DNA from 2 places in the Blastococcus sp. SYSU D00820 genome. Region 2 is predicted to be linked to the other one. Evidence: predicted binding sites of a transcription regulator. Region 2 holds the regulator's gene; the other holds the start of a gene.

Region 1 (15,197 bases), on a different contig from region 2:
ACCGCCCCCGGCACCAGCGGGGACGACCTGGCCGACTTCCTGCGGCTGCGCCGCGGGTACTGCGAGCAGTACGCGGGCTCGATGGCGGTCATGGTGCGGGCCGCCGGCGTGCCCGCCCGCGTGGCACTGGGCTACACCCCCGGGCTGGTGCAGCCCGACGGCAGCCGGCTGGTCAGCAGCGACGACGCGCACGCCTGGGTGGAGGTCTACTTCGAGGGCTCCGGCTGGGTGCCCTACGACCCGACGCCGATCGACGTGGACCGGGCCGTCGAGCTGCCGTGGGCGCCCCGGCCGCAGGACCTCGAGGTCGATCCGCGCACCGACGTCACCGCCGCACCCGCGCCGGTGCCCGAGCCGACCGTCGCGCCGGTCGAAGGCGTCGCCGAGGAGGCGCCGGAGGCCGCGGCCGCGGCGGACTCCGCGGGCTGGCTGCGCCCGGCCCTTCCGGTGCTCGGCGTGCTCCTGGCGGTGGCCGCACTGCTGGCGCTGCCGGCCGGGGTCCGCGCGCTGCAGCGCCGCCGCCGGCTGGCGACCGGCACGCCGGCCGCGCTGTGGGACGAGCTCGCGGCCACCGCGCGCGACCTGGGGCTGCCCTGGGCCGAGACCCAGACCCCGCGGCAGGTGGCCGCGCGGCTGGCGCAGGCGCTGCCCGGCTCGGGCGGCGCGCACCGGGCCGGCCGCGCCGCCGGCGGCCCCGGCGCGCGGGAGGCCGTCGCGGTGCTGGCCGGGGCGGAGGAGGCGGCCAGCTACGCCCGCCCGGGCAGCGCGCCGCCGGCGGACCTGGCGGTCGCGTTGCGCACCGCCCGCCGGGGGCTGCTGGGCGCGGCCGCCCCGGCGACCCGGCTGCGGGCGCTGCTGCTGCCGGCGTCGGTGCCGGCGGGGCTGCGGGACAGCGCCCCGGTCCGGCGGCTGCGGGCGCTGGCCGGGCGCACCGCCTGACCGGCCGCACCGCCCGACCCACCGCACGGCCGGACCCTCCGCACCGCCGGACCGACCCCGGACGCGCGGCAGCCGCCGTCCGGTCCGGACGGCGGCTGCCGGGACGAGCGGGTGGTGCGACCGCTGCGGCTACTGGTCGTAGCGGCGGCGGAAGCGCTCCTCGAGGCGGTTCTTCAGCGGCTGGCGGCGAGCCCGGCCACGACCGCGGCCACCCGCGCCCCTGCCGCCGGCACCCCCGGCCGGGGCCTGGGCGCCCCCCTCGACCGCGCCGGTGGCCGAGCGGTAGTTGAGGACGCCGAGCGCCGCGCCGGCGAACATCACGAGGAAGCCCAGGGCGCCGAGGATGAACTGGTGGGTGACCGGCCCGCCGACGAGCAGGACCAGCCCGACGATGACCAGCAACGCGCCGATCTGCAGCTTGCGTCGGGCCTTGACCCGGCGATCGCCGGTCCTGACCGTGGAGGCGAACTTGGGATCGTCATCGACGAGGGCGCGCTCGATCTGCTCCAGCAGTCGCTGCTCGTGCTCGGAGAGCGGCACCGAGACCTCCAGGTGGGCGGAGCCATGGCCGTCGGAGGCTCCCGCCGACGGTGACATCGAGGATACGAGCCCTTTGCGGGGCGCGAAAGGCGAGTCGACCGCGACCCGCCGCACGCGCCCGACGATCACTCTCGCGGGTGGGTCGCCGGCTCGGACAGAGGACGGATGAACGGCGTCCGGGGTTCCCGACGCGCCGGCCCCGGACCCTCCCCCGCGCGGCGCAGGAGGGTGGCCGGGCGCACCGCTCCGGCCCCGAACCGGCGGGCCGCCCGGTCGGCGGCGAGCTCGGCCTCGCGGCGGCCGTGCTCCCGGGCGCCGAGCTCGAGCTGGCGGGGGGTGTCGCCCGCGGGGACCAGCCGCTCACCCCGCACGCCGACCAGCCGGATCCGGGCCCGCTGCAGGCCGAGGGCGTCGAACAGGGCCCGGGCGGTGTCGTAGAGCTCCTGGCCGACGTCGGTGGGCACCTCGAGGGTGCGGCTGCGGGTGAGGGTGGTGAAGTCGGCGAAGCGCACCTTGATGCTCACCGTGCGGGCCAGCCAGCCGCCCGAGCGCAGCCGCCCCGCCGTCCGCTCGGCCAGCCGCAGCAGCTCGCGGTGGACGACCGCCGGGTCGTCGACGTCGGTGGCGAAGGTCTCCTCGTGCCCGGCCGAGCGCTCCGGCTCGTCGGGCACCACCCGGCGCGGGTCGCGCCCCCAGGCCAGCTCGTGCAGCTGGCTGCCGGCGGCGACGCCGACCGCCCGCTGCAGGGTGCGGGCCGGCACGTGGGCCAGGTCGCCGACGGTGCGCAGCCCCAGCCGCAGCAGCACCTCCTCGGTCTTGGCGCCCACGCCCCAGAGGGCGCCCACCGGCAGGGGGTGCAGGAAGTCCATGACCTCGGCCGGGCGGACGACGAGCAGCCCGTCGGGCTTGGCGTGCGTGGAGGCCAGCTTGGCGACGAACTTCGTGCCGGCGACGCCGACCGAGCAGGTGATGCCCTGCTCGTCGAAGACCCGCGCCCGGATGTACTCGCCGATCTCCGCCGCGTCCCCCAGCCGCCGGCCGGCCCCGGAGACGTCGAGGAACGCCTCGTCGAGGGAGAGCGGCTCGACCAGCGGGGTGATCGACCGGAACAGCGCCATCACCGACCGGGAGACCTCGGCGTAGAGCGCGAGGTCGCCCGGCAGGACGGTGGCCGTGGGGCACAGCCGCAGCGCCCGCGCGGTCGGCATCGCCGCGTGCACGCCGTACCGGCGGGCCTCGTAGGTGGCCGAGGTGACCACCCCCCGGCCGCCCGTGCCCCCCACGATCACCGGGGTGCCGGCCAGCTCGGGGTGCCGGCGCACCTCGACGCTGGCGAAGAAGGCGTCCATGTCGACGTGCAGCACGCCGCACCCCGCCGCCCGGCTCCCCGGCACCCCGACCCCCTCCTCGAACGTGTGTTCGACCGACGGGGAGGACAGTACGGCCCGTCCCGGGCGGCGGGCATCCCGGAGCCGTGTCGTGACCGGACCGTTGCCCAGCGTGCCGCCACTCGTCGTTCCCGCTGGTCGGGGAGCGGGTGTGAGAGCAGGATCGGGGAGGTACAGCACGCCCGGACGGCCACCACCCGGTGGCCCTCGACCCAGACGGGAGAGACATGGCACTCGACGACGAGGACATCATCAGCGCGGGTGACGGGGGCGCGGACGGCGGCGCGGACGGCGGGGCCGACGGCGGCGCCGGTGACGGCGGGGCCGACGGCGGCGCGGACAGCGGCGCCGGCGACGGCGGGGCCGACGGCGGCGCGGACAGCGGTGCCGGTGACGGTGGCGCGGACGGCGGTGCCGACGGCGGGGCGGACAGCGGCGCGGCCATGGGCGCCGACAACGGCCAGCAGGGCCCCAACGACGCCGGTTCCGGCGGCGGCACCCCCGGTGTCCACGACGGTGGCGCCGACGGCGGCGCGGACGGTTCGGCCTGAGCCAGGACCCCACCGGCGGGGACCGGGCGGGCGTCTCTCCCCCGGGGGAGGACGTCCGCCCGGCCCTGCGCCGGTGCGCCGACGTCGACCCGCAGGTCTTCGCCGAGCAGTACTGGGGCCGTGCCCCGCTGCTGACCCGCGCCGAGGAGACCGGCGCGGACTTCCGTGACCTGCTCACCCTCGAGGCGGTCGACGAGCTGCTCTCCCGCCGCGGCCTGCGCACGCCGTTCCTCCGCATCGCCAAGGACGGCGAGGTCGTGCCCGCCGCGCGCTTCACCACCTCCGGCGGCGCCGGCGCCGAGGTCGCCGACCAGGTCTCCTCCGACGCGGTGCTGCGGCTGTTCGCCGAGGGCAGCACCGTCGTGCTGCAGGGGCTGCACCGGCTCTGGCCGCCGCTGATCGAGTTCGCCGACCAGCTGGCCGCCGACCTCGGCCACCCCACCCAGGTCAACGCCTACATCACCCCGCCGTCCTCGCGCGGGTTCTCCGCGCACTACGACGTGCACGACGTCTTCGTCCTGCAGGTCGCCGGCGAGAAGCACTGGACGATCCACGCCCCCGTGCTCCCCGACCCACTGCGCACCCAGCCCTGGACCGACCGCCGTGCCGCCGTCGCCGCCGCCGCGGAGGGCGAGCCGGTGATCGACACGGTGCTGCGGCCCGGCGATGCCCTCTACCTGCCGCGCGGCTACCTGCACTCGGCCACCGCGCTCGGGGAGATCAGCGCGCACCTGACCGTCGGCGTGCACTCGGTGACCCGGTGGGCGGCCGCGGAGGCCGCGCTGGACGTCGTCCGGGAGCTCGCCACCGAGGACCCCGCGCTGCGGTCGTCGCTGCCCCTGGGCGTCGACCTGGCCGACCCCGGCGCCGTCACCGGCGAGGTGACCGACGTCGTCGCCGCGCTGCGCGCCTGGCTGGACCGGGTGGACCCCGCCGAGGTCGCCGAGCGGCTGCGGGCGCGCACCTGGTCGCAGGTGCGCCCGGAGCCGGTGGCCCCGCTGGCCCAGGCCGGCGCCGCCGCGGCGCTGACGCCGGACACCGTGCTGCGGCTGCGCCGCCGGCTGCGCTGCCAGCTGCGCGAGCCCGCCGACGGCCGGGTGGTGCTGATCGGCGGCCGGCGCCGGCACGAGTTCCCCGCCGGGACCGCCCCCGCGCTGGCCGAGCTGCTGAGCGCCGGCGAGCTCAAGGTGACCGATCTGCCCGGGCTGGACGCCGCCGATCGGCTCACCCTCGCCCGCCGGCTGGTCACCGAGTCCATCGCCGTCGTCCGCGACGCCCGGCTGCCCGACGCCCCGCCGCCAGGGTGAGCGACCCGGCCCGGCGCCCGGCCCGCCCCGCGGGCCGGATCGCGGAGGGCCGCTGCTCGGCGCGCGCGCTGGCCCGGGGTGACTCGGCGGTCGGGACGGCGGCACCGGCGCAGCGGTGGGTGCTGGTCGAGCAGCCGGGCCCGTGGGGCCGCGACGCCCTGCTGCAGTCGCGGTTCGACGCCGAGGTGGCCCCGGAGCTGGCCCGGCGGGCCCGCGCCGAGGGGGTGCGGCTGCTGCTGGTGCGCCGTCCCGACGGCCGGCTGGCCGACTCCGGACGGCGCTGGGCCTACGTCGACAGCCGGCCCGGGCACCGGGGCACCTGGTGGTCGGTGCGCGACTCCGACGCCGACCTGCTGACCGCGCCGTGGGACGGCACGGCCGGCGAGCGCACCGACGGGCTGACCTACCTGGTGTGCAGCCACGGCGGGCACGACGCCTGCTGCGCGCTGCGCGGCCGGCCGCTGGCCCGGGCGATGGCCGAGGCCGGCGCCGACGTGTGGGAGTGCAGCCACCTCGGCGGGGACCGGTTCGCCGCCAACGTCGTCGTCCTGCCGCACGGGCACTACTACGGGCAGGTGCCCGGGGACGGCGCTGAGGTCGTCGCCGCGCACCGCGAGGGCCGGGTGGCGCTGCCGTGGCTGCGCGGGCGGGCGGGGCTGCCGCCGCCGGTGCAGGCCGCCCAGCACTTCGCGCGGGAGGAGCTCGGCCAGCTGGGCGTCGACGACCTGCCGCCGCTGGGCATGACCCGGCTGACGCCGGTCGGCGCCGCCGTGGAGCGCTGGGTGGTCACGCTGGCCGGCGCCGACGGCGACGTCGTGGTCGGCATCGAGAGCCGGCCGTCGGCCGAGGCGGCGCACCTGACCTGCTCGGCGACGCACCCGGCGCACACCCGCACCTGGCACGTGCTGTCGATGGCGGTGTCCGCGGGCGGGCGGACGGTCACCTCGACGGTGCACCGGCAGGTCTGAGCCCGCGGCCCGGCGCTGCTCAGCCCAGCGCGCGACCCCGGGCCACCAGCAGGGGGATCGCCAGCTCCGTGGCGGTCAGCGACCCGTGGTAGGCGCGCAGCCGGCTGGGGCCCGGCTCGCGCCGGCCGGCGGTCATGACCCAGTTCCCCCGGGCGAGGGCGACCACGTCGCCGATCCGCTCGGCCACGGCGCCGGCCACCGGGCCGAAGACGCCGGTCGCCACCGCCTCGTCGCGGCCGGCCACCCAGGCGCGGTGCCCGAGCTCGGCGCGCCAGCGGGCCACGACGTCGTCGGCGGCGCCGGGGACGGTGTGCAGGTAGCGGGCCCGCGGCTCGCCGGCGAGCAGCCGCACCCCCTCGAGCAGCTCCGGCTCCTCGTCGAGATCCAGCCGCGTGTGCGCGGAGACGTCGAGCATGCCGTGGTCGGCGGTGACCAGCAGCGCGGCGTCGTCGGGCAGGCCGTCGACGACCTGGGCGACGACCCGGTCGACCAGCTGCAGCTGGGCCCGCCAGCTGGGCGAGTCGACGCCGCGGATGTGCCCGGTGAGGTCGAGCTCGGCGGTGTAGCCGTAGACCAGGCTGCGCGGGGCGGCCGCCAGCGCGGCGAGGACCCCCGCGGAGAGGTCGCCGGCGCTGACCGTGCCCGAGTAGTCGGCGCCGCGGTAGGCCGCGCTGGTGAGGCCGGAGCCGGCGAAGGCGTAGGGCGCGACGGCGGTGACGGCGAGGCCGGCGTCGGCGGCCTGCTCGAAGACGGTGCGCTGTGCCTGCCAGTCGCGGGGGTCGGGGTCGTCGGCCCAGGCGGTGTGGTTGAGGGTGCGGTCCTCCCCCGGCACGGCGGTGACGAAGCCGAGCACGCCGTGGCTGCCCGGCGGCAGGCCGGTGCCCAGCGTGGTGAGGCTGACCGGGGTGGTGCTGGGGCACGGCGCCTGCAGGTCGCCCAGCGGGCCGGGCAGCGCGGCGAGGGTGGGCGCGAGGTCGGCGTGCGCGCGGACCAGGTCGGCACCGAGCCCGTCGACCAGGAGGACGGCGACCCGGCGGGCGCCGCCGAGCAGCTCGGTGAGGCCCAGCGGATCGGCCGGCAGGTCGCCGCGGGACACCGGGACGCCGAGGGCGGCGGCCGCGCCGGGGAGGACGTCGGCCAGCGTGGCGGTGCCGTAGGCGGGACGGGCGAGGTCGGCCGGGAGGGTCACGGGCGGGTGGCGAGCAGGTGCAGCCCGGTGGCGACGTCCCGGTAGGGCGAGGTGCCGGCCAGCGCCAGCTCCAGGCGGCGGACGGCGTCGGGGCTGGCGCCGGAGGCGGCGTCGAGCAGGTCGGCGACGACGGAGACGCCGCGCCAGGGACCGGGCTCGAGGCCGGCGTCGCGGACGAGCGCCAGGAGGTCCTCGGGGCCGAACCGGCGGCGGGCCGGCCGGGCGCGGCCGGGCGCGGGGTCGCGGTCCTCCAGCAGCGCCAGGGCCTCGACCGGGTGGCCGCCGAGCGCGCGGGCGAGCACGGCGCCGGCGCGGTTGGCGGTGAGCACGCTGAGCGTGCCGCCGGCGCGCAGGGTGCGGGCCATCTCCCCCAGGGTGACCGCGGGGTCGTCGACGACCTCGAGCACGGAGTGGCAGAGCACGAGGTCGTAGCCGCCGTCGGCCGGCACGGGCAGCTCGTGCAGGAGGTCGCCGTCGCCCTGGACGCCGCGCACCCGCTCGCCGACCCCCTCGGTGGCGGCCCGGCGGGCCAGCGTGGCGAGGGCGTCGGCGCTGGGGTCGACCACCGTGACGTCGTGCCCGAGGCGGGCCAGCGGAACGGCGAGGATGCCGCTGCCGCCGCCCACGTCGAGGACCGTCAGGGGCGCGCCGGCCCGGACCACCGGGTCGAGGGCGGCCCAGACGGCGGCGGTGCGGGCGGGCAGCTGCTCCGCGGCGGGCGAGGCAGGGGCAGACGGCGGCACCCGTCGGAGCCTAGTGGCGCGGCGGCCGGCGCACCGGTCGTCGCGCCTGCCGCCCCTGTCAGGCCGGGACGCCGTCGGCGGCGCGGCGGATCTCGGCGAGGTCGATCCTGCGCATGCCGAGCATCGCCTGGGTGGCCCGCATCGCCCGCTCGGGGTCGGGGTCGCCGAGCAGCGTGTACAGCTCCTCGGGGATGACCTGCCAGGAGACGCCGAAGCGGTCCTTGAGCCAGCCGCACTGGCTCTCCTCGCCGCCGTCGGTGAGGCGGCTCCAGTAGTGGTCGACCTCGTCCTGGTCGGCGCACATGATCTGGAAGGAGATCGCCTCGCTGAAGGTGAACTCCGGGCCGCCGTTGAGGGCGGTGTACTCCTGCCCGTCGAGGGTGAAGGCGACGGTCATGACGGTGCCCTCGGGCAGCGGCATGTCCGGCCCGTAGCGGGTCACCGCGCCGATCGAGGAGTTCGGGAAGACCGAGGTGTAGTGCACGGCGGCCTGCTCGGCCTGGTCGGTGAACCACAGGCACGGGATCTGCTTGGGCACGGTGGGCTCCTCCGCGGGCGGGCCGGCGGGCTGCCGGCGTCAGGAGGGGAGACCGCGGCAGGCGGCCGAACTCATCGGCCGGCCGGGGAGCTGCGGTCCAGCCAGGCCAGCCAGTGCGGCAGCACCAGGCCGGCGAGCTCGGCGTAGCCGGCCGCGGCCGGGTGGGCGCCGTCGCCGGCGGCGACCTCGGCCATCCAGGTGCTGCTGGCGCGCAGTGGCGCGTGCACCGGCACGTGCGGGACGCCGCGGTCGGCGCAGACGGCGGCGAGGCGGACGTCGAGCGCAGCGGTGCGCTCGTCCTGGGCCGGGTCGGCGACCGGCGGCGGGCCGACGACGAGCACCGGCCACCCGCGCTCCGCGATGCCGTCGAGCACCGCGGCGAGGTTCGCGGCCGACTGCTCCGGCGGCACCCGGGTGCCCGCGCCCTCCGCGGTGGTGTCGTTGACGCCGAGGGAGACCACGACCCGGCTGTCCCACTCGCCGCCCAGCCGCGCGGCGCACTCGGCGGTCCAGCGGGCGCGCACGTCGCGGCTGGTGTCGCGGCGGACGCCGAGCACGTAGCCGGTGAGGGGCCGGCCGGCGGCGGCGCTGCCGGCGCAGAGGCGCCCGACCCAGCCCCGGTGCTCGGGATCGCCCACCCCCGCCACGAACGAGTCGCCGACGAAGCACACGCGCAGGTCCGGGGTCACGCAGGCATGGTGCCGGGCACCGGCACCATGCCCGCGCTCGGTGCCCCGCGCTCGGTGCCCCGCGCTCAGTGCCCCGAGCTGCCCGGGCTGGAGTGCCACAGCTTCCGCGGCGCCGCCGCGGCCCGCCGGGCCGCCACCTTGGTGTCCTCCCCGGCCGGCTTGATGTCGGCGTAGGGCGACATGCGGAACCCGGTGGGGTGCACCAGCACCGGCCGCACCACCACCGGCCGCGACCCGTGCGAGGCCGCCGCCCCGGCGATGGCCTGCTCGGTGTACTCCCCCGGCGCAGCCATCAGCTCGGCGACCGCGGCCGGCCCGCCGGTCTCCCAGGCCTCGTGCAGCGCCGGCAGCTCCCACGCCCCGGTGGCCCGCAGCGAGACACCGCGCGGCCCGGTGCGCCGCAGCACCCCGCGGATGACCAGCAGCCACGAGTGGAACACCGTCGCGGCGTAGGGCCCCTGGGCGTCCTCGAAGAAGGTCGAGTCGGTGCAGCCGGTGCCGTCGTCGAGGGTCACGAACACCACCCGCCGGCCCGACCGGATCGGCGGCGTCTGGGTGGCCACCTTGACCCCGGCCACCAGCACCTCCGCGCCGCTGCGGCTGCCGAGCAGCTCCCCGGCGGGCACCGCACCGATCGCGGACAGGAACGGCCGGTAGAAGTCGACGACGTGCCGGCTGGCGTCCAGGCCGAGCACCTCGAGCTCGGCGCGCACCAGCTCGGCGTCGGTGAACTCGGGCAGCCCGCTGCCGGCCGCCCACTCCAGCGTCGTCTCCTCCGGAGCCGGCTCGTCGCCGGGCAGCTCCAGCCCCATGAGGTCGAGGCTGAGCTGGCCCACCGAGCCGGCCTTCGCCCCGCTGCGGGTCCAGCGGTCGAGCTCGCCGATCTGCAGCAGGAGGTCGCGCCGGGTGACCTGGCCGCGGGTGCGGGTGGGCCGCCCGGCCTCCCGGTCGCGCACGCCGAAGCCGTAGAGGGAGTCGAAGCCCCCGGCGAGCACCAGCCGCTCGACGACCGGCCGGGACACCGACGCCCGCGACCAGAAGTCGGTGAGCGAGCGGTAGGGCTGGCCGGCGACGATCCGCGCCACCTCGTCGTCGGAGATGCCCTTGACGTCGGCCAGCGACAGCCGGATGCCGTAGCGCGACGGGTCGGCCATCGACGGCGGCATCCACTCCGGTCGCGACCACGGCCGCTCGGCGGGGTCGACCCGCTCCACCCGGTAGGTGTCGGCCGAGGCGTTGACGTCCAGGCCCAGCACCCGGACGCCGAAGTTGCGGGCGTCGTCGAGGATCAGCCGCTTCGGGTACATGCCCGGGTCGTGGGTGAGCACCCCGGCGAGGAACGCCGCCGGGTGGTGGGTCTTGAGCCAGGCCGACTGGTAGGTGGGCAGCGCGAACGCCGCGGCGTGGGCCTTGCAGAAGCCGAACGAGCCGAAGGCGACCAGCACCCCCCACACCTGCTCGACCACCTCGACCGGATAGCGCTGCAGGGCGGCCGGCATGAACCAGGCGCGCACCTCGTCGTGCAGGTCCTTCTCGCCCAGCGCCCGGCGCACCTCGTCGGCCTCGGCCAGGGTGCACCCGGCCATCTGCGCCACGATCTGCAGCACCTGCTCGTGGAAGACCACCACCCCGGCGGTCTGCTCCAGGTACGGCGCGAGGTCGCGGTGCGGGTACACCGGCTCCTGCCAGCCGTTCCGGGCCAGCAGGAACGGGGTCACCATGTCGCTCTTCACCGGACCGGGCCGGAACAGCGAGATGTCGACGATGATGTCCTCGAACGTCTGCGGCCCGAACTTGCCGACCAGCTCGCGCTGCCCGGGCGACTCGATCTGGAACATCCCGAGCGTCCGCGTGCTCCGGATCAGCTCGAAGGTCGTCGGGTCGTCGCGGGGGACGGCGTCGATGTCGACCTCCTCGCCGTCGACCCGGGCCACCTCGTCGAGGGCGTGCGCGATCGCCGACTGCATCCGGATGCCCAGCAGGTCGAGCTTGAGCAGCCCGAGCTCCTCGACGTCGTCCTTGTCGAACTGGCTCATCGGATAGCCGAGGTAGCTGTTCTCCACCGGCGTGCGGTCCAGCAGCGTGGCGTCGGACAGCAGCACCCCGCACGGGTGCAGCGCGATGTGCCGCGGCAGCCCGTCGAGCCGGGCGACCAGGTCGAACAGCAGGTCGAGGTCTCCGGTGCCACCGGCGCGGCGGGAGCCGTACCGGCTGGCCCGCAGCTCCGGCAGGTCGCGCAGGGCGGCGTGCACCTGGTCGGCCCGGATGTGCGGGAAGGCCTTGGCCACGGCGTCCACCTCGGCCGGCGGCAGGCCCAGCGCGGCCCCGACGTCGCGGATGGCGTGCCGCACCCGGTAGGTGTCCATCATCGAGATGCAGCTGACCCGCTCGGCGCCGAAGCGCTCGATCACCGCGTCGTAGACCTCCATGCGCCGGGCGGACTCGACGTCGATGTCGATGTCGGGCAGCTGGTGGCGCAGCGGCGAGAGGAAGCGCTCCATCAGCAGCCCGTAGCGGATCGGGTCGACGTCGGAGATGCCCAGCAGGTAGGTGACCAGGCTGCCGGCACCCGACCCGCGGGCGGCCGCCCTCACCCTCAAGCTCGAGATGAGGTCGACCACGTCGGCGACGGTGAGGAAGTAGGACGGGTAGCCCAGCTGCTCGATGACGGCCAGCTCCTCCTCCAGCCGCCGCTCCACCTCGGTGCTGCGGCCCATCCCGCGCCGGCCCAGGCCCGCCTCGCAGCGGGCCCGCAGCACCTGCGCCGGGCTCATCCCCTGCTCGGCGGCGGTGGTGACCACGTCGAGCTCGGGATAGCGGACGGTGCCGATGCCGAGGTCCTCCCGGACGTCGACCGCACACTGCTCGGCCAGCCGGGCGGTGCGCTCCAGCAGCCGGAGGGCGGCGTCGCGGTCGGGGCCGACGAGGTCCTCGGCGACCTCGGCCATCTCCTTGCCCGACTTCAGGTAGCCCTCGGCGGTGCGCCGGTCGACGTGCCGCTGGTCGAGGGCGACCAGCCGCCGGGAGGCGTCGAGGACGTCGGCGGTGGGCGCGTCGAGGGCGTCGACGTAGCGGACGGCGTTGCTCAGCACCACCGGGACGCCGGCCTCCGCGGCGAACCGCAGCATCGCCTGGGCACGGGAGCGGTCCCCCCGGCCGCGGTGGTGCACCACCTCCAGCGCCAGCTGCCCCGGGCCGAACACCGACCGCCAGGCGGCCAGCCGCGCGGCGGCGACGTCGGCCCGGCCGGCGGCCAGCGCCCGCCCGACCGGGGAGTCCGGCCCGAGCAGGGCGACCAGGCCCAGCGGGTGCTCGGCGGCCAGCGCCAGCGAGCTGACCGGCTCGCCACGGGTGCCGCGCAGGTGCGTGGCGCTGGTGAGCCGGCACAGCGACCGCCACCCCTCGCCGTCCCGGGCCAGGAAGGTGACCCGCGGCAGCCGCGGGTCGACGCTGGCCCCGCCCCGGGCCGGGGACCGGCGCCCGCGCGCGGCGGCACCGCCGGGCTCCTCCGGCGGGCCGGGGCGGCGCGACCGGTGCCGCGGCCCCGACGGCCCCTCCCCCAGCACGTGCGCCAGCGCCGGCGGGACGGCGGTGTCGACCGTCGGGGTGACCGCGAGGTCGACCCCGAACAGCGGCCGGATGTCGGCCGACCGGCAGGCCAGGGCGAACTTGACCGCGCCGTAGAGCCCGTCCCGGTCGGTCAGGGCCAGCGCCCGCATGCCGTGCTCGGCGGCACGCGCGACGAGGTCGGCCGGGTGGTTGGCCCCGTACTGCATGGAGTAGCCCGAGGCGACGTGCAGGTGGACGAAGGGGTCGGTCACCTCCGGCGGGAGGTGCCGCGCGGGGTGGCGCCCCGCGAGGTGGTGCCCCGGTGCGCGGTGCCCCCGACGACCCGGGGCCGCGGAGCGGGCTCGGGCGTGGCGGCCAGGCAGCTCTCGACCACGGTGAGGAAGGCAGCGACGTCCCGGACCAGGTCGTCGGCCTCCCGCTCGGTGACCGCGTGCGACAGCCCGGCCTCCGCCGCCGCCCGCTTGGCGGCGCCGGCGGCGAAGAAGGTGGCCCACTCCCCCAGCTCGGGGGCGACCTCGCCGAGCAGCACCCAGGCGCTGCGCGGCCGCCGCCGGCCGGACTCCGGGCGGGTGCGGGCGGCCAGCACCGCCGCGGCGCCGCGCAGCGCACCGAGGTGGGCGGTGGCGTAGCGCTGCCGCACGTCGGTCGTCGCCTGCGCCTCGGCCAGCCCGCGGTGGGCCTGGTCGAGCAGCTGGGCGGCGGCCACGGGCACCGGCGGGGGCAGGGGCAGCTGGTCGGCCACGGCGTACACGGCGCCCATCAGTCGTGCACCCGCACGAGCGACCAGCGGTTGTCCGCGGCGTCCCAGCACAGGTCGTAGACACCGGCGAAGCTCATCCGCGACCGGCCGGCGCGCACGGCCTCCAGCCGCCACACCTCGCGGGGGGCGACCAGGTCGGCCGAGGCCCCCTCGCCCGGGGCTCCCGCACGCCGCCACCACGGTGGGGTCTCCACCCAGGAGTCGAGCAGCTCGCCGACGACGTACCGGGACTGCCCGCGCCAGAACTGCACCGGACCGAGGGGCCCCCGCTCCACCTGGACCTCCTCGCCGACCCGACCACCGACCCCGTCCAGCACCCGGCTCATGTCCACTCCCCACCGCTGTCGCACCCGGCGCGCCGGCCCGACCCGCACCGCGGGTGGGGAAGGACCCGGCCGGCGCGGAGAGCGACGCAGTTCGAACGCCTGTTCGAACACGTCGAGTACACCCGACCCCCGAGCCGCCGTCAAGCCGGACGCGCCCCGGCGCGCCGGCCCCGTGGGTCCGGCGGGCGGAGGGCAGCCCGGGGTCGCGGTCCCGCCCGGCGCACCCGCCCCCGGCCGGTGGCAGGATCGGGACATGAGCCGACCCGAGCACCCCCGGGTGGCCGAGATCGCCCGCCTCCTCGCCGAGGCCGGCGCGACCGGCGAGGTGCGCGAGCTCCCCGACAGCGCCCGCACCGCCGCCCTGGCCGCGGCGCAGCTCGGCGTGCCGGTCGGGGCGATCGCCAACAGCCTCGTCTTCGACGTCGGCGGCGAGCCCCTCCTGGTGCTCACCAGCGGCGCCCACCGGGTCGACACCGACGCGGTCGCCCGGCTGCTCGGCGTGCCCGAGGTCCGGGTGGCCCGGCCGGAGTTCGTGCGGGAGCACACCGGCCAGCCGATCGGCGGGGTCGCCCCCATCGGCCACCCGGCGCCCATCGGCACCCTCGTCGACGTCGAGCTGGCCCGCTTCCCCGAGGTGTGGGCGGCCGCCGGCCACCCCCGCACCGTCTTCCCCACCACCTACGACGAGCTCCTGCGGCTCACCGAGGGCACACCCGCCGAGGTGGGTCCCGGACCGTCGGAGACGGCCTTCCCCGAGGCGGTACGCGCATGACCGGCACCACCCCCGCGACACGGGTCACCGAGCTGCCCACCCGGTGGATGCGCGACCACATGCACGAGGCGCTGTCCATCTACGGCGCGGCGATGGGCTACTCCCCCTCGGTGGTCGCCGGCCGCTACGGCTACGCCATCCAGCACACCGAGCGCACCGGCTTCCGTGCCGTGGGCGCCTTCGCCGAGGGGCCCGACGGGGAGCACCTGGTCGGCTTCGGCTACGGCTACGAGGTGGCGCCCGGCCAGTGGTGGCACGACCAGGTGCGCGCCGCGCTGGACCGGCGGACCGCCAAGCGCTGGCTGCCCGGCGCGTTCGAGGTGTGCGAGCTGCACGTCCACCCCGACTACCAGAGCCGCGGCCTGGGCCGGCAGCTGCTGCACGCCCTGTGCGCCGACCTGCCCAACCCGGTCGCGCTGCTGTCCACCCCGGACGCCGACACCAAGGCCTTCCGCCTGTACCACGCCGACGGCTTCGTCGACCTGGCCCGCGGCTACCACTTCCCCGGCGACGCCCGGCCCTTCGCGATCCTCGGGGCGCGGCTGCCGCTGCATCCACCGGGGTCCTCGCCGGCGAACTCCCCGGCGTGACCTCCTCCGCCGCCACCCTCGACGCCGTCGTCGTCGGCTCGGGCCACAACGGCCTGGTCGCCGCCTGCTACCTGGCTCGGGCCGGCCTGCGGGTGGAGGTCGTCGAGCGCGACGAGGTGCTCGGCGGTGCGGTGTCGACCGTGGAGCGCTGGCCCGGCGTGCGGGTCGACCGCGGCTCCAGCGCGCACGTCATCGTGCGGCACAGCGGCATCGTCGAGGACCTGCAGCTCGCCGACCACGGCCTGCGCTACCTCGACTGCGACCCGTGGGGGTTCGCCCCCGCGCCGGCGCCCGGCTCCCCCGGGCCGGACGGGCGGCCGCTGGTCT
Region 2 (15,197 bases):
CCGGCGGGCGGCCGGCAGGGCGTCGGTCATGCCCGGCAGCGGCGGGGTGCCGCCGGTGAGGTGCCGGGCGCGGAGCTCGGTGATCTCCTTCTCGAAGTCCTCGATCGAGTCGAAGGCCCGGTAGACGCTGGCGAAGCGCAGGTAGGCGACCTCGTCGAGCTCCCGCAGCGGCCGCAGGATGGCCAGCCCGACCTCGTGGCTGGGCACCTCGGCCGCCCCGGTGGCGCGGATCGCGTCCTCGACCTGGGCGGCGAGCTGCTGGAGCTGGTCCTCGTCGACCGGCCGGCCCTGGCAGGCCCGGCGGACGCCGGCCACCACCTTGGACCGGTTGAACGGCTCGCTGACACCGCTGCGCTTGACGACCGCGAGCACCGCCTCCTCCACCGTGGTGAAGCGGCGCCCGCACGCGGGACACGACCGGCGGCGACGGGTGGTCGCCCCTTCGTCGGCCTCGCGCGAGTCGATGACCCGGCTGTCGGGGTTGTGGCAGAAGGGACACCGCACGGCGGTCCTCCCCCTCTCCCCGGACACCCGATGCCGGCGGACGCCGGCGCCTCCGGGAGCTCCCCCCTGTGGACCTCCCTGGGGACGACCGGTGGACGTCCGGGGGAGGGACTGGGGATGGCCTGTGGATGGCTTACATCGGTGCAACTACTAGATGTAGGGGAACCGTAGGCCGGACCCCACTAGATGTGCAAGCGCAGACACGCGGCAATCTGTTCCTCCCGGCGCGTCGGTACGCAACCGGTGACCGACACCCCAGCCGTCACAGCGACACGCCGCGACCGGCCCGCTCGCGCTGGAGAACCGGCCCGGGCGGGCGTATGGCGTGTCGCTCCCCCGGGCCCCGGGCAGCCTCCGGCGCCCGCCGCGGCAGCCGGTGGACGCCGGTCGCGGGCGGGGCCCCGATCGACCCGTCAGCCGGCGACGGCCACCCCGGCGGCCTCGTCACGACCCCACGGAGCGGTGTCCCCGAGACGGATCGGGCGGGTGAGCATGTCGACCGACGCCGGCTCCGCGGCGACGGCGGGGAGGACCCCGGTGTCGGCAGCGCGGTGCCGGCCACCGTGGGCCGGGGCGCGGTGACGGCCGGCCGCGTCGTCGCCGCAGCGGACGGCGGGGAACTCCGCGGTCAGGTCGGCACCGTGCCGGCGCCGCCGCTCGGCGCGTGGCGCGGGCTCCGACCCCGCCGGGGCGGACCGGCGGCCGGCCGGGCGGCCGTCGGCGGCCAGCAGCTCCCGGAGGGCGGCGCGGCTCATGACCACGGTCGCCGGGTGCAGCTCCTCGGCCCGGACAGCGGCCGACGGGGTCACGGGCGCGGCGACGACCACCGGGACATCCACCTGCGCGACCTCGACCTGCGGGGCCTCGACCCGGCGGGCATCGGTCGCCGAGGTCTCGGCCGCGGGCGGCTGCGGCAGCCGGACGGCGGTCAGGTCGATCCAGGACGTGCGTTCCACCCCGTCGACGACCGACCGCACCTGCGCCTGGGCGACGCCGCCCTCGTGCCGCCAGCCGAGCATGGAGCCCGGCCGCCAGGTGCCGGCCTCCTCGATCTCGACGTCGAACGACGATCGGGCGAAGGCCGCTGCTCGGCCGTCCTGGGTGTTCCGCACGTCGAGGACGCTAGGTCGCCGACCCCCAGGACCCGGCGCAGGACGGGGCGCGGAGGGTTGACGAAGATCAGCGACGAGGATTGTGGGTGTGTGGTCGTCCACACCCCGGGACGCCCGCCGACGGCCGGTCACGGCAGCTGGAGGACCTGGCCGGGCACGAGCACCGCGCCCTCGAGGTCGTTGAGCTCCTCGATCGCGTCGACGACGGCCCGCACGTCGGCCTCACCGCCGGACACCTCGGTCGCGATGGACCACACCGTGTCGCCCGGCTGGACGACGACGCTCTCCCCGCCGGCGAGCTCCAGACCGGCCCCCGCTCCGCCGCCGACCACCTCGGAGACCAGGACCGCCGCTCCCACGCCCGCGACGATGCCCAGCGCGGCCACCAGGCGGCGCCCGCGCCGGGTCAGCCGCAGCGGTGCCGGGCCCGCGGGTGCGGCGCACCCGCCGCGCACCGGCCGCGGCGCGCCGGCCAGGCGCACCGGGCGGCCACCCGGCCGGGCGGCGGGGCGGGCCGCCCCCGCGTCGACCTCCCGCCCGGCCGGCCGGGCGGGCACCGCCCGCACGACCGGCGGAGGCGGCAGGAGCCGGAGCGGGGGGCGGCCGGGAGCCGCCGGCACCGGGACCTCCACCGGCACCAGGGGGACCTGCTGACGCACGCTCGCCGCCACGGCTTCTCCTCGCTCCGCCCGGCACCCCGGGCACTCCCTCGATCGAACGCGCGTTCGATCGAACGTCCGTACGAAGTCCTACCGCATGCCGCCGACAGAAACGACCCGACACGGCCGGACTTCGAACGTGTGTTTGAAACCGGCGCCGCGAGGCGCTACCGTCCGACCGGGACCCGCGCCGGCGCAGCCGCCGGCGTCGACGACGGGCCGCGGGGTGCGGCCGGCGAGGAGGAGACGTGGCGGGCACGAGCAGTTCAGCGGGCGGTGACGGCTCCGGCCGGAGCGGCCGCGGGAGCGCGCCGGTGGCCGAGGCGGCGCCGTCCGCCCAGGTCCGCACCTTCCCCGACCGGGGCGAGGCCGGCGACGGGCTGACGCAGCGTCAGCGCCGCGTGCTGGAGGTCATCCGTGACTCGATCGAGCGCCGCGGCTACCCGCCGTCGGTCCGCGAGATCGGCGAGGCGGTCGGCCTCTCGTCGGCGTCCTCGGTCGCCCACCAGCTCACGGTGCTGCAGAAGAAGGGCTGGCTGCGGCGCGATCCCAACCGCCCGCGCGCCCTCGACGTCCGGCTGCCGGGCGAGCTGGCCGCCGCCGAGTCGGCCCCGGCCGCCGCACCGGCGCCCGCCGGGGAGGAGACCGGTTCCGCACCCACGTACGTGCCGCTGGTGGGCCGGATCGCCGCCGGTGGCCCGGTGCTCGCCGAGCAGGCCGTGGAGGACGTCTTCCCACTGCCGCGCGAGCTGGTCGGCGAGGGCACGCTCTTCATGCTCAAGGTCGCCGGCGACTCGATGGTCGAGGCCGCGATCTGCGACGGCGACTGGGTGGTCGTCCGCCAGCAGCCGACCGCCGAGAACGGCGAGATCGTCGCCGCCATGCTCGACGGCGAGGCCACGGTGAAGACCTACAAGCGCCGGGACGGGCACGTGTGGCTGCTGCCGCACAACCCCGCCTACGAGCCGATCCCCGGCGACGAGGCCACCATCCTGGGTCGCGTGGTCACGGTGCTGCGCCGCGTCTGACCCGCCTCGGCATCGCCCAGGGCCCCCGTCCGCCGTCGGCGACGGGGGCCCTGTCGTGGGCGGGTGGGGCTACTCCACCTTGCGCCGGCGCAGCTTGCCGCCCAGCCAGACGAGCAGGCCCGCCACGGCGGCAGCCGTGAGCGCGGCCGGCAGCGGGTTCACGCCGGACTCGCTGCCGGCGAGGGCGTCGGCCAGGGAGTCGTCCCCCGGTGCCGCGGCAGGGCTGTCGGCCGCGGGAACCGGGACGAGCACCAGGTCGCTGGGCAGCCCCTCGCTGGCCACGACCAGCCGGCCGTCGGGGGCCACGGAGATCGCCTCGCCCTGCGGGGAGGGCGGCAGCGCGACCCGCACCGGATCGGTCGCCAGGGCCGCGGCGACGTCGGAGCCGGACAGCGGCCAGACGTAGGCGTCGGTGTAGGTCCGCAGCGCCACCCAGCGCCCGTCCGCGGAGACCGCACCGCCGGTCACCATGAGCTGGCCGGCGCGCCCCACCGGCCCGCCGGCCGTCCCGGTGAGCATCAGCTCGACGGTGCCGACCCGCTCGAGGCCGACGACACCGTTCTCGACGAGGGAGGAGACCGGGCGGTAGACGCCGCTGGCGCCCAGGAACTCCTTGGTGACCACGTACGGGGTCCCGTCGGGGGCGAGCAGCAGCGCCTCGGCGTCGTGCGGCCCGTCGGGATAGGTCAGCCGGTGCACTCCGGCGGAGCCGTCCGGGCGGAGCGCGATCAGGGCGACGGTCGACCGGTTGCCGCGGTTGTCGCCGGTGTCGGCGATCCAGACGGTCCCGTCCGCGGCGACGGCCAGGTCCTCCGGGTCGTAGGGGTCCACGGCAGCGGTGTGCACGTCGACGACCTGGCAGCCGGCGTCGAGGGCGTAGACCTCGACCTGGCCGCCGCCGTCGTTCATCACCAGGACCGCGCCGCCGGTGCCGGCGACCAGCCCGGAGATCTCCCCCAGCCGGGGGTCGGTGATCTGGCACTGCGTCTGCGGCGCGGCGGCGCCGGTGGGGTCCTCGGCGGCCGCGGGCAGCGGAAAGCCGAGGGCGAGCACGGCGGTCAGGGCCGAGCCCGCCGCCAGACGCCGCCCCCGGGCGCCGCTACGCGGTGGGACGGCCTGTCCGGGCACCGACCCAGCGTGACAGCACGGCTGCGTCGAGTGCGTGAACCACGCCCAACAGCAGCAGGCCCACGCTGGCGCCGACCACCGCGTCGGTGACCCAGTGGAAGTCCAGCGAGACCATCGCGATCCCGGTGAGCACCGGGCCCACCACGCTCAGCAGCCAGAAGAGCCGCTGCACCCGCGGCGGCAGCCGGAACTGCACCACCTGCCAGCGCGCGATGCCCCACATGAGGACGGCGTTGGCCACGTGCCCGGAGGGGAACGAGGCGCCGTCCGGGTGGTGGAAGAAGTGGCCGGCGTAGCCCGGCGCCGTCCGCCCGATCCCCCACTTGAAGCCGTAGACCACGACCGTCAGCAGCGCCAGCCCGACGACCACGCGGACCAGCGGCAGCAGCGACCGGCGGCGCACCGCCAGCCAGGTCACCAGGCCGGCCAGGACGATGAGGATCGTGCCGCGTCCGCCAATCTGGGTGACCGCCCAGACCGGCCAGTAGCCGTCGGAGGTCCGCAGCCCCCAGCCGCCGACCACGTCGGAGACGCGCTCGTCCAGCGTCTCGAGGACGCCGCCGCGGAGCAGGTCGACGGTGACCCCGACGGTGACCAGCAGGGCCAGGCCCAGCAGCCACCACGGGGGCCGGCCGACCGAGGTCACCTGGTCGACGGCCGGAGCCTCCCCGCCTCCCGGCGGGGTGCCGGGATCGCGCCGCACCACGCCGCTCGTCACCGGCTCACGGTACCGGTCCGTGACCGGTTCGTGATCTCCGGAGCCGGGCGGCGTGGCGATCAGCCGACCGGCGCGGCGAAGTCCTCGAGCGCCGAGGCCAGCGACGCGTCCACCCGGGCGGTCAGCCGGGTGCCGCCGGCCTCGTGCGTCTCGCTGAGCACCTCGCCGTCCCGGTGCACGCGGGCCACGAGGTCGCCGCGGTCGTAGGGCACGAGCACGTCGACGTCCTGGTCGGGGTGCGGCAGCCGGGCGGCGACGACCTCGCGCAGCCGCTCGATCCCCTCGCCGGTGCGGGCCGACACCCACATCGCACCGGGCAGCGCCTGGCGCAGCGTGAGGACGTCCTCCTCGCTCATCGCGTCGACCTTGTTGACGACGATGAGCTCGGGCACCGCCGCGGCGTCGATCTCGCGGAGCACCACGCGCACCGCGTCGATCTGGCCGAGCGGATCGGGGTCGGAGCCGTCGACGACGTGCAGCAGCAGGTCGGCGGCGGCCACCTCCTCGAGCGTCGAGCGGAAGGCGTCGACCAGCTGGTGCGGCAGGTGCCGGACGAAGCCGACGGTGTCGGTCAGCGTGTACTCGCGGCCGTCGGGGCCCTCCGCGCGGCGCACGGTCGGGTCGAGGGTGGCGAACAGCGCGTCCTGCACCAGCACACCGGCGCCGGTCAGCTGGTTGAGCAGGCTGGACTTGCCGGCGTTGGTGTAGCCGGCGATCGCCACGCTGGGGACGGCGTTGCGGTTGCGGCTGGACCGCTGGGTCGCCCGGGCGGTCGCCATGCCGGCGATCTCCCGGCGCAGCTTGCTGACCCGCGCGCGGATCCGCCGCCGGTCGGTCTCGATCTTGGTCTCACCCGGGCCACGGGTACCGATGCCGCCACCGCCGGCCACGCGACCACCGGCCTGCCGGGACATCGACTCACCCCAGCCGCGCAGCCGCGGCAGCATGTACTGCATCTGGGCCAGCTCGACCTGGGCCTTGCCCTCCCGGCTGCTGGCGTGCTGGGCGAAGATGTCGAGGATCAGCGCGGTCCGATCGACCACCTTGACCTTGAGAATCTTCTCCAGCTGGTTGAGCTGGCCGGGGGTCAGCTCGCCGTCGCAGATCACGGTGTCGGCGCCGCTGGCGGCGACGATGTCCCGGATCTCGGCGGCCTTGCCCGAGCCCACGTAGGTGCCGGCGTCGGGCTTGTCCCGCCGCTGGCTGACCGCCTCGAGCACCTGGGAGCCCGCGGTCTCGGCCAGCGCGGCCAGCTCGGCCAGCGACCGGTCCGCGTCGGCCTGCGTGCCCTCGGTCCAGACGCCGACCAGCACGACGCGCTCGAGGCGCAGCTGCCGGTACTCGACCTCGGTGACGTCGGTGAGCTCGGTGGAGAGCCCGGCGACGCGGCGCAGCGCGCCACGGGCCTCGAGGGCGTAGGAGCCGGTGGTGTCGTCGTCCTCGTCCCACTGCCCGGCCGGGGCGGGACGGGGGTCGAGGGGGGCGTCGTCGATCGCGGGCGTGTCGAGCGGCGCCGTGGAATCCAGGGGAGCGGTCGTCATCGTCTCCAGCGTGGCATGCCCCGCGTTCGGGAGCACCTGAGTTGTCGTCATCGCCGCGTACAACACCCGGACGGGGCAGATGCATCCCGACCGGCGCGGGGGGTAGGGCCGACGGCGACGGCGTCCGTCCCCGACGAGGAGGTCCCCCGTGAGCACGAGCAGCAGCGCCGGAACCGACGACCCCGGCCGCGATCCGAAGGGCCTGAACCCGCCGCGCAACCTGTTCGGCGGCGCCGACCAGGACACCGGCCGCGGCGAGCCGCGAGGCACCGGCAACACCGGGCCGGCCGACAAGCCGGAATCCCCCACCGACGTGCCGGAGACCCGGGCGGACACCCCCGACAACCCCTGAGCGAGGTCAGCCGGCGAGCCACTCCCCGGAGAGCTCGCCGGCGGCCACGACCACGGCCGGCCCGCGCAGCACCGTCGTCTCCGCGGTGACGTCGACGGTGAGCCGGCCACCGGGGACGTCGACCACGACGGTCCCGGCGGCCGCGCCGGCGTCGTCCAGCGCGGCGAAGGCGACGGCGCAGGCCCCGGTGCCGCACGAGCGGGTCTCCCCCACGCCGCGCTCGTGCACCCGCAGCCGCACGTGCGCGTCGGCGCCCTCGGTCGCACCGCGCACCCGGTTGACGAGCTCGACGTTCACGCCCTCGGGGAACAGCTCGCGGTCGAAGACCGGCTCCGCGGTCAGGTCGAGGGTGTCGACGTCGACGTCGGTGAGGCAGGCCAGGTGCGGATTGCCCATGGAGACCGCGAGCCCGGGGAACGCCCGCCCGGACAGCACCGCCTCGCCGCGGCCGAACGGCCGGGCCGGGCCCATGTCGACCCAGTAGGTGCCGTCGGGCGAGGCACCCACCCGGCGCGGCCCGCCGCGGGTGCCGACCAGCACGCCGGCCTCGCAGGCGGCGCGGTCCAGCAGCCCCTCGGTGACCAGCACGTGCAGGAACAGCCGGATGCCGTTGCCGCACATCTCGGCGTGCGAGCCGTCGGCGTTGCGGTGGTCCATGAACCACTCGCAGTCGGCCAGCCGGTCGCCGAGGACGGCGGGGGCGTCGGGCACGTGCACGCTGCGGACGACGCGCAGCACGCCGTCCCCACCGAGGCCGGCGCGGCGCTCGCACAGCCGCCGGACCATCGCGGCGTCCAGCCGGTCCTCCGGCCACACGGCGCCGTCGGGGTCGGGCAGCACGACGAAGTCGTTCTCGGTGCCGTGCCCCACGAGCACGCGGTCGCCTCCGGCCTCGGTCACCCCTCGATGGTACGGGCGTCGAGCAGGGCCCCGACCGCGTCGACCAGGTCGGGGCGGGCGGCGTCGAACCAGGTGGTGGCGGCGTCGCGGCGGAACCAGGAGCGCTGCCGGCGCACGAACCGGCGGGTGGTGGTCACGGTGCGCTCCCGGGCCTCGGCCGGGGTCAGCGTGCCGTCGAGCTGGGCCAGCACCTGGGCGTAGCCCAGCGCCCGGGAGGCGGTCGGGCCCTCGCGCAGGCCGTCGGCGGCCAGGGCGGCGACCTCGTCGACGAGCCCGGCGGCCCACATCCGGTGTACGCGCGCGGCGATCCGCTCGTCGAGCTCGGCCGGCTCGCGGTCCAGGCCCACGACGACCGCCGGGTAGTGCGGGCGGGGCGCGGGCAGCGAGGCCCGGAACGGCCCGCCGGTGAGCTCGATGACCTCCAGGGCCCGCACGATCCGCCGTCCGTTGCTGGGCAGGACGGCGGCCGCGGCCGCCGGGTCGAGCCCGGCCAGCCGGGCGTGCAGCTGCGCCGGTCCGACGGCGGCGAGCTCGCCCTCCAGCCGGGCGCGCACCGCCGGGTCGGTGCCGGGGAAGTCCAGCTCGTCGAGGACGGCGCGCACGTACAGCCCGGACCCGCCGACCAGGAACGGCACCGTGCCGGCGGCCCGCAGCCGGTCCACCTCCGCGCGGGCGCGCAGCCGGTACTCGGCCACCGACGCCGGCTCGCGGACGTGCCACAGGTCGAGCAGGTGGTGCGGCACGCCCTGCCGCTCGGCCAGGTCGGGCTTGGCGGTGCCGATGTCCATGCCGCGGTAGAGCTGCATGGAGTCGGCGTTGACCACCTCTCCGCCCAGGCGCCGGGCGAGGGCCACGGCCAGCGCCGTCTTGCCGGTGGCGGTCGGACCGACGACGGCCACGACCGGCGGCGCGCTCACCGGACCGTCCAGGACGCCACCAGGTAGCCGACGCCGAACGGGGCGGTGTCGGCGTACCGGACGCCGGTGACCGCGCTGCCGGCCAGCGTCGCGCCGACGGCACGCCACACGGGCACGCCCGCGGCCAGCAGCCGCTCCCCCTCCGCCGGGTCGAGCGCGGCCAGCGCGGCGGCGTCCCCGGCGGCGAGCGCGGCGGACACCGCGGCGTCGAACGGCTCCGCGTCCGGGTCGAGGTAGCCCGGGGCCTTCACGCTGCGGCGGGCCGAGCCGTCGCCGACGGCCAGCACCCCCACCGGACCGGGCAGGCCGGCGAGCGCGTCGGCGAGATCGGCGGGCCCCACGCCCAGCCGCGTCCCCGAGAAGCCGGCCTGGCCCAGCAGCCAGCCCCCGACGGTCAGCGCGAGGGGGGTGCGCCGTCCCCCCGGACGGACGTACCCGTCGAAGGGCACCACGGCATCCACCCCGAAGCCCCGCAGGTCACCGCCGTCCCCCTGGCCGTAGCGCCCCTCGGCGCCGGCACCGACGACGACGACCACCTCCGGACGGGCGGCGAGCATCGCCTCCACCGCCTCCCGGCAGGCCGCCCGCAGCGCCGCGGTCGCCTCGTCGGGCCTCCCCTCCACCACCGGGAACAGCAGCGGCGGCCCGGGGACGAAGGCCACCGACAGGGGCAGCCCGGCGCCGGGCGCCGGAGGTTCGGGCCACGCGGGGACCCCTTCGGTCGTCACCGCAGCAGTGTCGCCGATGCGACGTGGGACACTGCGGTGCGTGTCGAGCACGGAGTCCCCCCTGAACGGGTCGCAGCAGGTCCCCTCGTCCGACGAGGCGCGGTCCGAGGCGGTCACCCCGGAGGCCGGCACGCCGGTCGCCGAGTCCCCGGCGGATGCCGCCCTGGCCGATCCGACGGCGTCCGCCGCCGGTGCGGAGCCGGACGCACCCGCCCCCGAGCCGGCCGCTGGTGCGGAGGTGATCCCGGTCGAAGCGGCCCCCGCGGACGCGGCCCCGGTCGACGCGCCGGCGGCCGAGGCCACCGCCCCGGACGCCGTCGACCCCGAGCCCGCGCCCACCCCGGCGCCGGCCGACGTCCCCGCGCACCACACCCCCGCCGAAGCCGTCCCCGCCTCCGACCCCACCCAGTGGGGCCGGGTCGACGAGGAGGGCACCGTCTACGTCCGCACCGCCGACGGCGAGCGGGCCGTCGGCTCGTGGCAGGCCGGCGACCCGGCTGCCGGGCTGGCCCACTTCGGCCGCCGGTACGACGACCTCGCCACCGAGGTCTCGCTGCTGGAGGCCCGGCTGCGGGCGCACACCGGCAACCCCGGCGAGATCAAGGCCAAGGCGCAGGCGCTGGCCGACTCCATCCCCACCGCCACCGCCGTCGGCGACCTCGACGGGCTGGCCGCCCGCGCCCGCGCCATGGTGGAGACCGCGGATTCCGCGGCCGCCGAGTCGCGCGCGGAGAAGGCCGCGGCACGGCAGGCGCAGATCGCCCGCAAGGAGGCCCTGGCCGCCGAGGCCGAGCAGATCGCCGCGGAGTCGACCTCGTGGAAGGCCGCCGGCGACCGGCTCAAGGCCATCGTCGAGGAGTGGAAGACCATCCGCGGCATCGACCGCAAGACCGACGAGGCCCTGTGGACCCGCTTCGCCGCGGCCCGCGACGCCTTCGGTCGCCGGCGGGGCGCGCACTTCGCCGCGCTGGACGCCCAGCGCAACGAGGCCCGCGCGGCCAAGCAGGAGCTCATCGCCGAGGCGCAGCGGCTGTCAGCCTCGACCGACTGGGGCCCGACGAGCGCGGCGATGCGCTCGCTCATGGACCGCTGGAAGGCGGTGCCCCGCACCGGCCGCGACGGCGACGACGACCTGTGGAAGCAGTTCCGCGCCGCCCAGGACGTCTTCTTCGCCGCCCGCGCGGAGTCGGACAAGGCGCGCAACAGCGAGCAGCTGGCCAACCAGCAGGCCAAGGAGGAGCTGCTGGCCCAGGCGGAGAAGCTCGACCCGTCCGGCGACCTGCGGGGCGCGCAGAACGCGCTGCGCAAGATCCAGGAGAAGTACGACGCCATCGGCCACGTGCCGCGCGGCGCCATGCGCAGCCTGGAGGACCGCATGCAGGCCGTCGAGCAGCGGATCCGCGGTGCCGCCGACGCCTCGCGCCCGCGGGTCGCGCCGGAGAACCCGCTGCTGACCTCGATGCGCCAGGCGGTCACCAAGGCCGAGGAGCAGCTGGCCAAGGCCGAGGCCGCGGGGAACCCCAAGCGGATCGAGGAGGCCCGGGCGAACCTGGCCACCCGCCGGGAGTGGCTCGCCGAGGCGGAGAAGTCCAGCAGCGGCCGCCGCTGAACCCCACATGACGAACGCCCCCGCCCCGGGATCCCGGGGCGGGGGCGTTCGTCATGAGCAGCCGGCGGGGGTGGCAGCCAGCGGCGGCGGGGCGCCGACCGCCGGCATGCCGAGCAGCACGCCGGGGGTGGTGGGCCGGGTGCCGGCCTCCGCGGCGTCGCCGGCGCGGGTCCGGCGGTGCGAGCGCAGCGGCCCGTCGGCGACCAGGTGGTGCGGCGCGGCCTGGGTGAGCACGGTCTCGACGACGTCGCCGGGGCGCACCCCCTCGGTCGCGGTGAAGTGGACCAGCCGGCCGTCCCGCGCGCGACCGGTCATCCGGCCGCGGACGGCGTCCTTGCTGCCCTCCCCCGCGGCCACCAGCAGCTCGACCGGCCGGCCGACCAGCGCGCGGTTCTCCGCCCAGCTGATCTCGTCCTGCAGGGCGGTCAGCCGCAGGTAGCGCTCCTGCACGACCTCCTTGGGCAGCTGCCCCTCCATCTCGGCGGCGGGCGTCCCGGGCCGCTTGGAGTACTGGAAGGTGAACGCGCTGGCGAACCGGGCCTGCCGGACGACCTCGAGGGTCTGCTCGAAGTCCTCCTCGGTCTCGCCGGGGAAGCCGACGATGATGTCGGTGGTGATCGCCGCGTCGGGCATCGCGGCGCGGACCCGGTCGAGGATCCCGAGGTAGCGGTCCTGCCGGTAGCCGCGCCGCATCCGGCGCAGCACCTCGTCCGAGCCCGACTGCAGGGGCATGTGCAGCTGGTGGCAGACGGCGGGGGTCTCGGCCATGGCGGCGATGACGTCGTCGGTGAACTCGCGCGGGTGCGGGCTGGTGAACCGGATCCGCTCCAGACCCTCGATCCGGCCGGCCGCACGCAGCAGGTCGGCGAAGGCGCCGCGGTCGCGGAACTCGACGCCGTAGGCGTTGACGTTCTGCCCCAGCAGGGTCACCTCGAGCACGCCCTGGTCGACCAGTGCCTGCACCTCGGCGAGGATCTCGCCGGGCCGGCGGTCCTTCTCCTTGCCGCGCAGCGCGGGGACGATGCAGAACGTGCAGGTGTTGTTGCAGCCGACGCTGATCGACACCCACCCGGAGTAGGCGGAGTCCCGCTTGGCCGGCAGCGTCGACGGGAAGACCTCGAGCGCCTCGACGATCTCCACCTGCGCCTCGGCGTTGTGCCGGGCGCGCTCGAGCAGCGCCGGCAGCGACCCGACGTTGTGGGTGCCGAAGACGACGTCCACCCACGGGGCGCGCCGGACGATCTCGCCCCGGTCCTTCTGCGCCAGGCATCCGCCGACGGCGATCTGCATGCCCGGATGGGCGTCCTTCACCGGCCGGAGGTGACCGAGGTTGCCGTAGAGCCGGTTGTCGGCGTTCTCCCGGACCGCGCAGGTGTTCAGGACGACGACGTCGGCGTCGTCCCCCTCCGCGGCCGGGGCGTAGCCGGCGGCCTCGAGCAGCCCGGACAGCCGCTCGGAGTCGTGCACGTTCATCTGGCACCCGTAGGTGCGCACCCGGTAGGTGCGCGCGGGGCTCTGCGCTGCGCTGTCCATGTCGACAGCGAGGGTACGGCGCCGCCGGTGCACCCCGGCCGGACGCGACCCGCTCGCGCTCCGTCCCCCTGGGGATGCGGTGACGTGCGCGACGGATGGGGCGCGATCCGGTCAGGTCCGGCGCCCCAGGTGCCGAGAGAGGCAACGTGGACACCGCACTGCGCCCTGCCGTGCCACCGCTGCCCGCGGTGGTGCGTCTGCCCGAGGGGCAGACCGACGTCGAGCAGGAGTTCGTGAGCCGACTGCGGGCGGCCGGCCCGGCGTTCGCCGCGGCGGCCGGCGCCGACACCGCGGTCGTGCGCGAGGTCGTGCCCCCGGCCCGGCACCGGCGCGCCCGCTGCCGGATCGTGCTGCGCTATCCGTCGACCGAGGAGGTCGACCTGACCTTCATCGGCCCGGTGAGCCGGGCCGGCGCGACTCCCGAGCGCGCCTTCGACCTGCAGATCCAGGGCTGGCTGGCCAGCGACCGCAGCGGTCAGGACACCTGGCTGGTGAAGGACGAGGAGTCCCCCGACGGCCTGGCCGTCGATGTGACCGCCTGGTCGGCGATCGCGCGCACTGCGGCGGTCTGACCCGCCGCCACCCCGACATCGAGGGCCCCGCAGCCACCCGGCTGCGGGGCCCTCGTCGTCGTCGCCGGGTCAGGGCAGGAACGCGTCCAGGCCCTGGTCGGGGTGCGGACCGGCCGCCGCGCCGCCGCGGCCCAGGCTGCTGCGGCGCGCGATGCCACCGCCGGCCGGCGGCTCGGGCGCCACGTCGTCGCCGCCGTCGCCGTCGTCGTCCAGGACCGGGAACTCGGCCTCGTCGGACCATTCGGCGTCCAGCGCCTCGCGCACGACGATGGCGGCCAGGCCACCGCCGTAGCCCTTGCGGGCGAGCATGCCGACCAGCCGGCGCTGGGCGGTGGCCCGGTCGACCCGCCGGAGCCCGCCCACCCGGCGGGCCACGAGCCGGCGGGCGGCGTCCCACTCGTCCTGGTCGTCGACGAGCGCGACCGCCTCCTCGGCGACCTCGCCGTCGACGCCCTTGGCGCGGAGCTCGGCCTTGAGCGCCCGGCGGGCCAGGCCGCGGCCGGACTGCCGGGAGGTCACCCAGGCCCGGGCGAACGCCGCGTCGTCGATGAGGCCGACCTCGCCGAACCGGTCGAGGACCGCCTCCGCGGCGTCGTGCGGAACGCCCTTCTTGGCCAGCAGGTCGGCGAGCTGCTGGCGGGTCTTCGGCGCGCCGGTGAGGGCACGCAGGCAGATCGCGCGGGCCACCGCCTCGGGATCACCGGGATCGTCGGCGGGGTCGCCCGGCGGCACCTCGGGACCGGAACCGTCGGTGACGGCGAGCCGATCGGTGCGCCGACGCCGCCGGCCGGCGGCCGGCGCGTCCCCGTCGGGGTCCGCGCCGGCGCGCCTGCGCCGGGTACCGGCTCGCTCGGCGGCGAGGCCGTCGCTCACCGGGCCGCTCAGAAGTCAGGAGCGTCGACCGCGGCAGGCACGTCGACCTGCGGGCCGATGCCCAGCTTCTCCTTGATCTTCTTCTCGATCTCGTCGGCGAGGTCGGGGTTGTCGCGCAGGAAGCTGCGGACGTTCTCCTTGCCCTGGCCGAGCTGGTCGCCCTCGTACGTGTACCAGGCACCGGACTTGCGCACGATGCCCTGCTCGACACCGATGTCGATCAGCCCGCCCTCGCGGCTGAAGCCGATGCCCCAGATGAGGTCGAGCTCGGCCTGCTTGAAGGGCGCGGCCACCTTGTTCTTGACGACCTTGACCCGCACCCGGCTGCCGACCGCGTCGGTGCCCTGCTTGAGGGTCTCGATCCGCCGGACGTCGAGGCGCACCGACGAGTAGAACTTCAGGGCCCGGCCACCGGTGGTGACCTCCGGCGAGCCGTAGACGACGCCGACCTTCTCGCGCAGCTGGTTGATGAAGATCGCGGTGGTGCCGGAGTTGTTCAGGGCGCCGGTGATCTTCCGCAGCGCCTGGCTCATGAGGCGGGCCTGCAGACCGACGTGGCTGTCACCCATCTCGCCCTCGATCTCGGCGCGGGGCACGAGCGCGGCCACCGAGTCGATGACGATGATGTCGAGCGCGCCGGAACGGATGAGCATGTCGGCGATCTCGAGCGCCTGCTCACCGGTGTCGGGCTGGCTGACCAGCAGGGCGTCGGTGTCGACGCCGATGGCGCGGGCGTACTCGGGGTCGAGGGCGTGCTCGGCGTCGATGAACGCCGCGATGCCGCCGGCCGCCTGGGCGTTGGCCACCGCGTGCAGGGCGACCGTGGTCTTGCCGGAGGCCTCCGGGCCGTACACCTCGATCACCCGGCCGCGCGGGAGCCCGCCGATGCCCAGGGCGATGTCGAGGGCGATCGAACCGGTCGGGATGACCTTGATCGCCTGCGCCGCGTTGTCGCCCAGCCGCATGACCGAGCCCTTGCCGAACTGCTTGTCGATCTGGGCGAGGGCCATGTCGAGGGCCTTG

Evidence for each region. The regulator LexA, encoded in region 2, represses DNA repair genes until DNA is damaged. The targets are predictions, from matches to a motif close to TCGAACANNTGTTCGA.
Region 1: the regulator LexA is predicted to act here: its motif matches at 2,887-2,902, upstream of dinB (DNA polymerase IV).

What each region holds. Positions count from the first base shown of each region.
Region 1 is NZ_JBJGZW010000007.1:114,221-129,417, reverse strand. It holds gene ACI79R_RS10430 (transglutaminase family protein) at 1-939, shown strand, start outside; gene ACI79R_RS10425 (DUF3040 domain-containing protein) at 1,069-1,479, opposite strand; gene dinB (DNA polymerase IV) at 1,605-2,843, opposite strand; gene ACI79R_RS10415 (BatC protein) at 3,095-3,418, shown strand; gene ACI79R_RS10410 (cupin domain-containing protein) at 3,676-4,725, shown strand; gene ACI79R_RS10405 (sucrase ferredoxin) at 4,722-5,693, shown strand; gene ACI79R_RS10400 (alkaline phosphatase family protein) at 5,713-6,882, opposite strand; gene ACI79R_RS10395 (class I SAM-dependent methyltransferase) at 6,879-7,625, opposite strand; gene ACI79R_RS10390 (VOC family protein) at 7,684-8,163, opposite strand; gene ACI79R_RS10385 (GDSL-type esterase/lipase family protein) at 8,235-8,852, opposite strand; gene ACI79R_RS10380 (DNA polymerase III subunit alpha) at 8,918-12,673, opposite strand; gene ACI79R_RS10375 (SAV_6107 family HEPN domain-containing protein) at 12,670-13,182, opposite strand; gene ACI79R_RS10370 (DUF6504 family protein) at 13,182-13,508, opposite strand; gene ACI79R_RS10365 (YbaK/EbsC family protein) at 13,762-14,280, shown strand; gene ACI79R_RS10360 (GNAT family N-acetyltransferase) at 14,277-14,870, shown strand; gene ACI79R_RS10355 (phytoene desaturase family protein) at 14,867-15,197, shown strand, end outside.
Region 2 is NZ_JBJGZW010000019.1:43,005-58,201, forward strand. It holds gene nrdR (transcriptional regulator NrdR) at 1-504, opposite strand, end outside; gene ACI79R_RS17980 (hypothetical protein) at 918-1,616, opposite strand; gene ACI79R_RS17985 (LysM peptidoglycan-binding domain-containing protein) at 1,745-2,287, opposite strand; gene lexA (transcriptional repressor LexA) at 2,524-3,303, shown strand; gene ACI79R_RS17995 (hypothetical protein) at 3,373-4,431, opposite strand; gene ACI79R_RS18000 (phosphatase PAP2 family protein) at 4,403-5,149, opposite strand; gene hflX (GTPase HflX) at 5,209-6,690, opposite strand; gene ACI79R_RS18010 (hypothetical protein) at 6,839-7,042, shown strand; gene dapF (diaminopimelate epimerase) at 7,049-7,942, opposite strand; gene miaA (tRNA (adenosine(37)-N6)-dimethylallyltransferase MiaA) at 7,939-8,859, opposite strand; gene ACI79R_RS18025 (hypothetical protein) at 8,856-9,587, opposite strand; gene ACI79R_RS18030 (DUF349 domain-containing protein) at 9,628-11,196, shown strand; gene miaB (tRNA (N6-isopentenyl adenosine(37)-C2)-methylthiotransferase MiaB) at 11,248-12,729, opposite strand; gene ACI79R_RS18040 (hypothetical protein) at 12,876-13,301, shown strand; gene ACI79R_RS18045 (regulatory protein RecX) at 13,371-14,174, opposite strand; gene recA (recombinase RecA) at 14,183-15,197, opposite strand, start outside.